DNA from 3 places in the Bacillus sp. FDAARGOS_235 genome. Region 1 is predicted to be linked to each of the others. Evidence: riboswitches for the same ligand, from Rfam matches in the RefSeq annotation. Region 1 holds a riboswitch; each other region holds the start of a gene.
The links. Region 1 has a riboswitch for S-adenosylmethionine ahead of mtnK (S-methyl-5-thioribose kinase). Riboswitches for the same ligand answer to the same signal wherever they lie in the genome.
Positions count from the first base shown of each region.

Region 2: another riboswitch for S-adenosylmethionine. It lies ahead of A6J74_RS28960 (M20 family metallopeptidase); the one in region 1 lies ahead of mtnK (S-methyl-5-thioribose kinase).
Region 3: another riboswitch for S-adenosylmethionine. It lies ahead of A6J74_RS03510 (ECF-type riboflavin transporter substrate-binding protein); the one in region 1 lies ahead of mtnK (S-methyl-5-thioribose kinase).

Region 1 is NZ_CP020437.2:4,261,257-4,265,476, forward strand. It holds gene A6J74_RS24370 (pyridoxal phosphate-dependent aminotransferase) at 1-1,127, opposite strand, end outside; gene A6J74_RS24375 (carbon-nitrogen family hydrolase) at 1,142-2,005, shown strand; SAM riboswitch class I at 2,078-2,218, shown strand; gene mtnK (S-methyl-5-thioribose kinase) at 2,309-3,490, shown strand; gene mtnA (S-methyl-5-thioribose-1-phosphate isomerase) at 3,487-4,220, shown strand, end outside.
Region 2 is NZ_CP020437.2:5,149,470-5,153,689, reverse strand. It holds gene A6J74_RS28970 (SDR family oxidoreductase) at 1-169, opposite strand, end outside; gene A6J74_RS28965 (Lrp/AsnC family transcriptional regulator) at 338-778, shown strand; gene A6J74_RS28960 (M20 family metallopeptidase) at 948-2,153, opposite strand; SAM riboswitch class I at 2,242-2,343, opposite strand; gene A6J74_RS28955 (AAA domain-containing protein) at 2,419-4,220, opposite strand, start outside.
Region 3 is NZ_CP020437.2:362,212-366,431, forward strand. It holds gene A6J74_RS03505 (ABC transporter ATP-binding protein) at 1-1,613, opposite strand, end outside; gene A6J74_RS03510 (ECF-type riboflavin transporter substrate-binding protein) at 1,624-2,172, opposite strand; SAM riboswitch class I at 2,312-2,427, opposite strand; gene A6J74_RS03515 (aspartate/glutamate racemase family protein) at 2,579-3,262, shown strand; gene A6J74_RS03520 (macrolide family glycosyltransferase) at 3,312-4,220, opposite strand, start outside.

The DNA.
Region 1 (4,220 bases):
CGTTCTTCTGTGTGCAAGAGACCAACGCGGACGTATCCTTCACCGTGTTCACCAAATCCAACACCAGGAGCAACTGCAACGTGTGCTTTTTCTAGCAAAATATCAGAAAATTGCTCAGATGTATAGCCTTCTGGTACAGGAAGCCATGCAAAGAAGGATCCGGTTGGGATGTCTACATTCCAACCGATAGAGTGACAAGCTGAAATAAGAGCATTTCTTCGAGATTCGTAACTATTTACAAGATCTACGACGCAAGATTGTGAACTTAATAGCGCTTCGCGGGCAGCGTCTTGAACTGCACCAAAAATACTAACATACATATGATCTTGCAATAGGTTAATTGTTTCGATGACACTTTCATTCCCTATGGCAAAAGCAATACGCCATCCAGCCATATTGAAAGTTTTGGATAATGTGTAAATTTCAATTCCTATATCTTTTGCACCGTCTGCTTGCAAGAAACTAACCGGTTTTTGACCATCAAATCCGATCGCACCGTAAGCAAAATCGTGAACGACTAATATATTATGTTTATTAGCAAAATGAATGGTTTCATCAAAGAAATCTTTTGATACAGTAGCACCAGTAGGATTGTTTGGATAGTTTAAAAACATTAACTTTGCTTGTTTCGCAATAGCGTCATCAATTTTTGTATAATCTGGTAAAAATTTATTTTCGGCAATAAGCGGCATTGTTTCAAATTGTGCTTTTGCTAAAGCAACTCCGGATAAATAATCTGGATAGCCTGGATCGGGAACGAGAATCGTATCACCAGGATTGGTAAAACACATTGGTAATTCTACTAATCCAGCTTTTCCACCAAACAAAATAGCAACTTCAGTTTTTGGATTTACTACTACATCATATTCACGTTGATAGAATGTTGCCACGGCTTCTTTTAAGCTTTCGTGTCCGCGAAATGGCGGATATTTATGATGAATGGTCTTTTCTGCAGCATGTTGTAAAGCTTTTACGATATGCTGCGGTGTTGGTTGATCTGGATTACCTTGACCTAGATTAATAACATCGTGACCAGCCGCAACGACTTTGTTAACTTTTGCAACAAGTGAAGCGAAAAATTGTGTTGGCAATGATGTTACTATCTCAGAAGGTTGAAATAATTTCATACTTTCCACCTCTTTTGAAAGTTGTTACAATTCTAGTGACAAATGATATAATCTTTCCAGTATTTTGTAAAGAGAAAATTAAGAATGGGGCTGAAAAAATGAAAGTCGCATGTATTCAAATGGATATTGTATTTGGAGATGTAGAAAAAAATATGGAGAACGCTAAAAACAAAATAAGCGAAGCGATGAAGGAAAGACCAGATGTTATCGTCTTACCAGAACTATGGACAACAGGATATGATTTAACGAGGCTTTCTGAAATTGCAGATAGAGATGGATTAGAAACGAAAGAAAGGTTGAAAGAATGGTCGAAGCAATATGGTGTACATATTGTTGGTGGTTCTATAGCAAAGCAAACAGAGCAAGGGGTTACCAATACAATGTATGTCGTAAACAACGAAGGAGATCTAGTCAATGAATATAGTAAAGTACATTTATTTCAGCTTATGGATGAACACAAATATTTAATGGCGGGTAATAAAACAGGTGAATTTAAACTAGATGATATCGAGTGCGCTGGCACAATTTGCTATGATATTCGTTTTCCAGAATGGATGCGCGTTCATACTGCTAAAGGGGCAAAAGTTTTCTTCGTTGTAGCAGAATGGCCATTAGTTCGTTTAGCACATTGGCGTTTGCTATTGCAAGCAAGAGCAGTTGAAAATCAATGTTATGTTGTTGCATGCAATAGGTCAGGAAAGGATCCGAATAATGAGTTTGCAGGTCATTCTCTAATTGTGGATCCTTGGGGTGAAGTCGTGGTAGAGGCAAATAAAGAGGAATCCATTTTATTTGGAGAACTTACATTCGAAAAGATTAAAGAGGTACGTAAAGGAATTCCAGTTTTTGCAGATCGCCGTCCAGAACTATACAAATAAAATATTGACAAGTGATTTTTATTCTTGGTATAGTCTTCAACATAAAGTTAAAAATTCTAAAAAATTATATAACTCTTATCAAGAGCAGGTGGAGGGATTTGGCCCGATGAAGCCCAGCAACCGACCGTAATACCATTGTGAAATGGGGCGTTTATGACGCCAAAAGGCACGGTGCTAATTCCAGCAGAAAGTAAAATTTCTGGCAGATAAGAGGGGAGAAGATAAACTTCAAACCTCTTTCTTAGTGGAAAGAGGTTTTTCTGCGTTAGAAAAACCTCTGAATTTAAAAAGGAGGAAAAGACGATGGGATATTATTCATTAACAGAAGTAACAGCTGTACAATATGCGAAAGAACATGGATATTTTGACAAGAAGGCGAATGTAGTTTGTCATGAAATAGGAGATGGAAATTTAAATTACGTGTTCAAATTAGTTGATGGAGAGAGATCAATTATAATAAAACAAGCACTTCCATATGCGAAAGTAGTTGGTGAGAGCTGGCCGTTGTCTATAAAAAGAGCGACGATTGAAAGCAAGGCATTACAAATTTTCGCGAAGTATGTACCAGATTATGTTCCGGTAGTGTACAGTCATGATGAAGAGTTAGCAGTTACAGTAATAGAAGACTTATCAAGACTAACAATTACAAGAAAAGGATTAATAGATGGAGAAGGATATCCACTTTTATCCCAGCATATCGGTCGTTTTCTAGCACATGTTTTATTTTATACTTCAGATTTCGGTTTACAGTCAGAAGAGAAAAGGATGCTAGAAGGTACATTTGTAAATCCAGACCTTAGTAAAATTACAGAAGATTTAGTTTTTACGGATCCGTTTGGACATTACGATACGAATGATTATGAGTCAGATTTACAGTCAGTGATTGATGAACTTTGGAGTGACAAAATTTTAAAACTAAAAGTAGCACAATATAAATATAAGTTTTTAACGAGAAAAGAAGCGCTTATTCATGGTGATTTACATACTGGTAGTATTTTTTCATCACCTTCTGAAACGAAAGTGATTGATCCAGAATTTGCAACGTACGGTCCATTTGGCTTTGATATCGGTCAATTTATCGCAAATCTATTATTAAATGCTTTATCGAGAGAAGAAGAAAAGAGAAGTGTACTATTTTTCCATATAGAAAAGACATGGAGTTATTTTGTAGAAACTTTTACGAAGTTATGGATTGGAGAAGGGGTAGAAGCATATACGAAAGAAAAACAATGGTTACCAATTATTTTGCAAAATATCTTTACTGATGCCGTCGGATTTGCCGGATGTGAACTGATTCGTAGAACAATTGGTTTAGCTCATGTAGCGGATTTAGATGAAATAGCAAATAAAGAAAGAAGAATTCAAGCTAAGAAGCAAGCGCTGTACTTAGGAAAAGAACTAATAAAATATGAATCTAAGTGTGCTGATATTCAACTGTTTCGAACATTATTTCAACAGACAGTTTCAGGAGGCATAAAAGCATGAGTACATTTGTAACTGTTCCGAGGTCTGTAAGTTGGAAAGGTGATGCAATTGCGGTATTAAATCAAACAAAGTTGCCGTATAGTACAGAATATAAAACGTTGACGACTATTGAAGAGGTATGGAAAAGTATTGTAATGCTAGAAGTACGCGGAGCACCCGCAATTGGAATTGTAGCAGCATTTGGTTTGGCGCTTGCATCAAAAAAATATAACACGATACATATTGAAGAATTTCAGAAGATATTTAATAGAGATTGTAACTATTTAGGGACATCACGACCGACGGCAGTGAATTTGTTTTGGGCAATTGATCGTATGAGAGAATCTATTCGAGAGATTATTACAATAAAAGAAGCGCAAAAAACATTAGAAGAAGAAGCGCTTCGCATTCAGCAGGAAGATGAAGAGGTATGCCGGAGTATTGGGGAACATGCGTTAACATGCTTTACAGACGGTGATAACATTTTAACAATTTGTAATGCTGGAAGTATTGCAACTGCAAGGTATGGTACTGCATTAGCGCCGTTTTATATCGGGAAAGAAAAAGGTGTACACTTACATGCGTATGCATGTGAAACGAGACCGGTTTTACAAGGTGGCCGTTTAACGACATGGGAGTTAAAGCAAGCGGGTATTGATGTGACGCTTATTACAGATAATACGGCAGCTCATGCAATTCGTACGAAAGAAATTGATGCAATTATCGTAGGGGCAGATCGAATTGTCGCAAA
Region 2 (4,220 bases), 890 kb from region 1:
TTCCTCCATTAGATTCAATCTCACTAATCGTTTCATCTGCAGCTGTTTTATTTCGGCCGTAGTGAATCGCAACTAATGCACCATCTTTCGCCAATCTCATTGCAATGGCACGGCCAATGCCGCGACTCGCTCCTGTTACTAACGCTACTTTCCCATCAAGATTCTTCATTTTTTCCATCCTTCCTAAATTTCCGTTTGATAAAAACCTATACTTATATTTTCATGCAAACACCAATCATTTTAAATATAGATTTATAGGTAATTTAGTTCATTCACTTATGATATTATAGTTATAATTTGTGATTCACTAAAAAAAACAAAATAAGGAGGCTACACAATGCAAAACGCAGTAAAACTGGATGAAATTGACCATAAAATTATGAACTTGTTGTATGAAAATGCAAGAATTTCTGTTTCAGAAATAGGACGGATTATATCCATGACACAGCCTGCTGTAAAGGAACGTATGAATAAACTTGAAGATCAAGGAGTTATCGCAGCTTACCGAACAAAATTTGAGCCTTCCAAAATTAATAAAAACATTCAAGCATTCATCATGTTTAAAACGAGCCAATGCTCTGATTTTATCCAATATTGTAATGCCGCTCCTGAAGTAACAGATTTATACCGAATTAGCGGGGAATTTAATTATATGATGAAGGTCATGAGCGATTCGATGGATTCTCTCGCTACATTTTTAGACTCGTTAATGCAATTCGGATTATCATCTCCTTTAATTGTTTTAAAGAGTGAGTTTGAGGAGAAATTGTCGTTCTGATAAAGGGATACGTATTATCTCCCGCTAACAGTAAAAGTTTTTCCTTTATGAGAAAAACCAACAAAATCAATGATTAGTAAACAAAAAAGAACATTGATATTTCAATGTTCTTTTTTTATATCTCTACTTATTAATTAGATTGCTATTCGAAAAGAGCACCTTAATCCCCTTATCCCTGATTCCTCTGCGCCTCTCTAAACTCTTCCTTCACCTTCTCTAACAACCCTTCTTCCGTAATTAATCGATACGCCGTATTTGCTAATGCTTTTGCCGATGTAATTAACGCTTTGTCTCCTAATTCTGAACGGGCTGCTTCTCTAAATTCATTCGTATGCGCAATTAAGTCATCTGGACCTATTTTAATGTACGGGTGAATGGTCGGTACGACTTGGCTGACGTTTCCGGCGTCGGTTGAGCCGATGCCGATTCTTTCTTTACGATTTACTTCTTCACCTAGTAGTTCTAGTTCTTCCGCTACGATGTCGTTATATGTTTTTGTTACGAGTAGTTCATCGATTTCATTTTGGAATTGATGAATTTTTACTTTTGCACCTGTTGCTAACGCTGCTCCTTGTGCTATATTTCTTACTTTTTCTGTTACTTCCGCACATCTTTTTCGCGTAGCTGCACGGATGAAGAACCTTGCTGCGGCGTAGTCAGGAATAATGTTAGGTGCTTTTCCGCCTTCTGTAATGACGCCATGAATTTTCACGTCTGAAGGAAGTTGTTGGCGAAGTGCATTAATACTATTGTAAAGCTGAATCACCGCATCTAATGCGTTAATCCCTTCTTCAGGTGAAGCTGCGGCATGAGCTGTTTTTCCGTAAAAATGAAAATCAAGTGGATCGACTGCTAGTGAAGGGCTCGTCGTCGCTGTCTTTCCGCTCGGATGAATCATAAGCGCCGCATCAATGTTTTTAAATAACCCAGCTTTTACATAACTCGACTTTGCGCTACCATTAGGCCCGCCCTCTTCTGCTGGTGTTCCAAACACGACAACTTCTCCGCCGATTTCTTCAAGCGTTTCTGATAATGCGATTGCTGCTGCAACGCTAATTGTGCCAATTAAATTATGACCACACGCATGACCGAGTCCTGGTAAAGCATCATATTCCGCTAAAAATGCGATAACTGGTCCTTGTTTTCCTGAACTTTTTCGTGCGATAAAACCTGTTTCATGCCCAGCTATATTATGCTGCAGCTGAAAACCAGCACTACCTAGTAATAAACTTAACGTTCTTGATGCATAAAATTCTTGATTACCAATCTCTGGATTCGCATGAATATCATGACTTGTTTTTATGTACTTTTCCTTATTTCTTTCTATGCTCTCTTCAATTGTTTTTCTTTGTGACGTTACTCCTGTCGCTCCCATTTTTCTTCCTCCTTTTATTTTCACGTAAAAAAGCCTCTTTCTAAAAGATAGAAAGAGGCTTCTGTATATACAGTCAAAATGAGCTTCTTTCTTATCTTTCAAGTTACCTTGCTGGAATTGGCACAGTATTCGTAAAGAATCCGCTGCCGAGGTGTCATAGGGCCAGTCCCTCAACCTCTCGTGATAAGAATTTTCATAAAATTGTATTAAATTATTTTCATTCTAAGTTCATTCCAAGTAAAAGTCAAGGAATTCCTATCCGAATTTACCGAATATCTAAAAATCCTTTTAATACACCAATTGTCTCAGGTGCTTGTAGTCTTGCACATATGTACGGAAATTCCGTACTACCTTCAAACATCATTTGAGATGTGAGAGGTGCCCCTGCCCAAAAGATTTCATCATCGATTAATACAAATGGGAATGCTTTATTTTGTCTTTGTAACTTTATGTTTTTTAATGGAACTGGTCCATCACTATAAACCGTTATTTGTGCATTTGTACGCATTAACGCTTGCCATACTCGTTTATCTACTTGCTTCGTACTTGGAAGTGAAATAATGATTTTTCGTTTTGCGGCTAAAATATCTTTTAATAGCCCTTTCGTTTCCTCCAGATTCATTTCCATAAACCAGCGTAATCGTTTCGATATTTTCCGCTCCCATAATTGTCTGGATGTCGTGCGATCATACACATCCCCGTGACGTTCTATATGAGCTGTTAATTGTGATAACGCTTGTTTTCTAGAAAGATTTTTACGCATATAATGGCAATCCGATAATTGAATGAACTTCCCTCTCGCTCTCGTTACTGCTACATTGACGAGGCGATGGTTTTTATGGTCAAAGAATAACACACCAGGTCGTTCTTGTGGATAACTATCAACTGTATCAAAGATCATCATATCTCTTTCAGAACCTTGAAACTTATGAACTGTCGCCGCTAATACTGGTATGTTTTGATATTTCGTTCTCTGCAACATTTCCCTGATACATGTTGATAAAAAGCGTGACTGCGCCCTGTAAGGCGTAACCACACCGATAGATTGCACACCATCTAGCAGTCCGATTAACATCATTTGCATCGCTACTAAACCAGACATAATATTAAAACGAGAACCCGAAGCAGCATCTTTTAACGAAAATGCTCCCATTAAACTCGTATCAAATAAAACACTCGCCTCATTTGCGAACGGCTGTAACTGTGCCAGTTCTTTACGCTCTGAAACAGACGGATGATCGTATACTCTATTTTTATAAATAAATGAATTCGTAAACTTCGATATGTCCGCATGCATACGTCTTTGTTCCTGCAACATAAAAAGGTTGGGATGTGCTTCTGATTTATTTACAGAATCAACAATGCCGGCATGATAAAACATATCTTCGCCGAGCCATTTGCGAACGAGTTCATGGTTCGCCATCGCAATCGGAGGTAACTGTAAAAAGTCACCACAAACGACGATACGTTTTCCGAGTGAAGCAGCTAATGCGATTTGCGGAACGAACGCCATACTCACTTCATCTACGACAACTAAATCAAATGTACGCTCATAAATAAGTGAATCAATTGCACATTTTGATAAAGTCGCACCAATTACTTTCGCATTTTCAATATATTCTTTTTCTACTTCTTTAATTTTCGCTTTTTGCTTTCGAAGATCACTTTCAATCTCTTGTATACGCTTCTTATCAGCAGATGTTGCTTTATACGATAAAATTTTTTCACGAAGTTCTTGGCGTGTTTCTTCTAAGTAGAGTCTTTCCTCACCCCATGATCCGTTCGTCGTTTCAACTAACTTCGACGCAAGTAACGTTTCATGATTTCGTATATGTTCATGTTGACTATAACCGTAACGAACAATTTCGCCAGGCGTCCATTTCTTTTTCTTTTCAATTTGCTTCGTTACTTCACTCATTAATACGTCCACTGCCGCATTACTATGAGCTAACACAAGTACCGATTTTCCTTTTTGGTAATGAGCCGAAATAATACGTGATAAATTGTACGACTTCCCTGTTCCAGGCGGTCCCCATACGTACGTTGTCGGATTGTAAAATGAACGAT
Region 3 (4,220 bases), 1.4 Mb from region 1:
AATAAAGAACTCTCTCTTAGATTGGCTCTTTGTAACGTTTCTTTATGTCCTAATACAGTAGTTGCAGTATTATCCGCAATGATTTCTCCCTCATGTAGAACTACCGCTCGGTCTGCATATTCTAATGCTAGATTCATATCGTGTGTTATGAAAATAAAGGATATTCCCTTTTTAGCCAGGTTTCTAATAAATGACATAAACTGTTTATAATGATAATAATCTTGTCCAGCCGTCGGTTCATCTAATATGATAAGTTTAGGATTTGTTGTTAATACAGATGCGATAGTTAATCTCTTTTTCTGCCCATAGCTTAATGCCTGAATTGGCCAATTACGAAATGGATATAAACCACAGATTTTTAATGATTCTTCAGCTCTATAGTTAACTTCTTTCTTAGAAAACTTTTTTAATTTTAATGTGAATGAAACCTCTTCTAAAACAGTAGGTTGTGTAATCATATGATTTGGATTTTGCATCACATAAGAGATCATCTCCCCACGCTTACGAATAGACCAAGAACTAATATTTTCTCCATCTAATAAAATCCCTGCATTACTTGTTTTATTTATACCAATAAGACTGTGAGCTAATGTTGATTTTCCAGCTCCATTGTGTCCTAAAAGAGCGATAAGTTCTCCTTTGCTTATCGAAAAATTTATATTTTTCAATACTCTTTGTCTATTAGGATAGGAAAATGATAAATTCTCTACTCTTAATAATTCTTTATTTTTAGTAGCATCTTTAAAAAAAACTTGCTTCTCCATCCATTCTTTTAAAACGCCACTAATTTTTTCCTTTTGAATTTTTTCCAGTGGATATATTACGGCATTATTACTATCAAAATGTAATCTCTTTAATGCTTCAATATAAATCGGCTCCCTTAAGCCAATACGAGGCAATATATTTGATGCTAATATTTCTTCCGAAGTCCCTACCGTAATGACTTTACCTTCATCAATTAAAATCATTTTATCTAAATCCAATTTTAATATTTCTTCTATTCGATGTTCAATAATTACAATTGTTTTATTAGTTTGTGCATGTATATCTTTCATAAGTTCTATCGTATGTATGGCGCTTAGCGGATCTAAGTTTGCTAAAGGTTCATCGAACAATAATATATCCGCATTTGTTGTTAAGAGACCTGCAAGAGAAACCGTTTGTTTTTGTCCTCCTGATAATTCATGCGGACTTTGTTTACGAAAAGTATGCATCTTTACCTTTGTTAATGAGTCTGCAACACTCTTTTTCATATCATCTTGATTTACACATTCATTTTCTAAATAAAAAGCGACATCTTCTTCTACTGTAAGGCCAATAAACTGAGCATCTTGATCTTGTAATATTGTTCCTACATGCTTACTCTGTTCAAAAATACTGCCTTTCCTCGGGTCTTTACCAGCAATTAATACGTTACCAGCACTAATCCCTTCATACGAAAATGGGATTAGCCCATTAATACAATGAGCTAATGTCGACTTCCCAGAACCGCTTCGTCCAGCAATTAGTACTTTTTCTCCAGGGTTGATATGAAATGTAATATCTTTCAAAGTAGGCTGCGCAGCATGCTTATATTGAAAGCTGAATTCTTCAAACGAAATAATTGGTTGCATGTTAACATCCCTACTTTTCAATTTTTAAATGTGTATGTTTTTTATTCGATTTTGCTAGGCCAATTGTAATCGGTAATCCAAGAACTAAGAAAATAATAACATCAGCAATGGTTGCCCCTAATACTTGTATAACAATTTTGTCAAACGGTTCTCCCATCACGATAATATCGAATACCCCAGCAAATATAATAGCAATGACAATACCTACTAAACCAGTAATTGCTAAATAAGAAATATCTCCCTTACTAAACGACCCATTTTTCACATTAAACCCACCTCTTTTTTGAATGAGCCCCATCGCAAAACCAATAATTCCTGAGCTCAGAACCCAGCCCCACCAAATCCCCCCACCAGAGATCGTATCTGTTACGGTATGACCGATAAGTCCTATTAACAGTCCTGCTACTGGACCAAATAACGCTCCAAAAATGGTTAATATAGCTAATCCAGGTTTAATAAATGTATTTGGTGCAATAGTAAATCCCCAAAGTCCTAATATCCCATATAAAGCTGCTCCGATTCCGATTGCTACTACTAACTTTGTTGATAATTTGTTCATTTCAATTCTCCTCTCAAATTAGTCAGCTTTCATTACTCTATATTTATTTTAATAATGAATTATGCATCGACACTCCCTTTCTATACAACAAAAAATGACCTCTTACATAAGAGGTCATTTTCTTTCACGTGCAAGAATCCTCTTATCTTTCAAAAAACACATCGTGTCCTCTGCGGAATTAGCACCTTCCTATGAATGCACATAGGGGTTGCTGAGGTTTCTTAGGGCCGTTCCCTCCACCTCTCTGGATAAGTATTAATTTGTAATTCGTATTATGGCACTAAGAAAGATAAATTTCAACACTTTTCTAATTATTTTTATTTTTTATTAAATAGTGTATTTAAATCATTGTATTCTTATCGGAATTATGAAATAATGGATTCGAAATTGTTACAAGGGGGAATGTATGATGAAAGTAATTGGTTTAATTGGTGGGTTAAGCTGGGAATCTACATCACTATACTATAAACATATTAATACGCTAACACTCTCTCAATACGATCAAAATGCGAAGCTCGTTTTATATAGTATGGATTTTGGAGAAGTAACTACTTTATTACAAAACCATCAATATGAAGAAGTAAAAAACGAATTAGTCACAGTTGCTAAAAAGGTTGAAAAGTCCGGGGCGGAATGTTTATTAATGTGTTCAAATACAGTCCATTTATTTGCTGAGGAAGTAGAACAAGCAATATCAATTCCACTTCTTCATATCGGTGATGTAAGTGCTAAAGAAATGGTAGAACAGAATATAAAACGTATCGGACTATTAGGAACGAAACAAACGATGGAACAAGATTTTTATACATCACGACTAGCAAAATATAACATTGAGACACTTATCCCAAATGACGAAGAAAGAACTTTTATCCATCACGTCATATTAAACGAATTAAGTAGAGGCATTATTTCAGAAACTTCAAGAGAGAAACTAATACAAATTACCAATTCATTAATTCAAAACGGTGCGGAAGGTATATTACTAGGCTGTACTGAAATACCATTACTTATTTCCCAAAATGACCTTACTGTTCCTGTTTTTGATACTGCTTTTTTACATGCAAATACTGCTGTACAATTTGCTGGATAATAATATACAAGCATAAAGGTAGAGCCTCTATGCTTGTATATTGTCCGAACTATTTATTTAAAAGAGCATCAATAACTGCAATGGCTCTTTTGGAACCACCACACCCTAAAAAACTTTCATTCAGTTTTCGAATGCCATGTTTATACTTTTCATTTGAAAGAACGTCTGTTACCGCCTCTTTTAAAGTTTGCACATTAACATGCTCTTTCAATAATCTATGTGCTGCCTCAAGTTCAGTTAATCTTTGCGCTATCATTGGTTGATCTTTATCATGCGGTATTATCACAAATGGGACATTGTAATGAATTGCATCGTGTACACTATTCATTCCACCATGTGTAATAAAAACATTTGCTTCACTTAATATTTCTGATTGAGGTACGTAAGGGGATATAATAAAATTGTCTGGAGCTTGCTTAATTTTTGAAATATCATTTCTATCACCGATCGCCATTACTACAATCCCTTCGAAATTTGAAAAAGCATCAATACAAGTATTAAAGAATGGTTCGAGCCCTTCAAGAAGTGTTCCCATTGAAATATAAATAACTTTCTTTTTTGAAAGCAATTCAAGTGGAAACTTTATATTTGTTTTGCGCTTTATCATACTCGGCCCAATAAAAACATTCTTTTCTCCGAACGAATCGCTATTAGGTTGAAAATAACGACTTGTATACACGAGACTAATGTCTCCCTTATTTTGCATAAATTGAAGATGATTTTTGGGCTTTACTCCAAATTCATGTTCCATTTGATACAGTAATTTTTCAGAGAGTTCATCGGGTTGGAATTGTTTTTCTGCATTTGGATGAAAAGGTAAGGTTTCCAATACTTCTGGTGGAATTAAAAATATAGGAGAGGAAACTATGCCTGGAACTTGTAAATATTCCTTTACTAACTCTCCGGCACCAAATATATCATAAACTACGAAATCAAAATTTATGCTTTTACATAATTC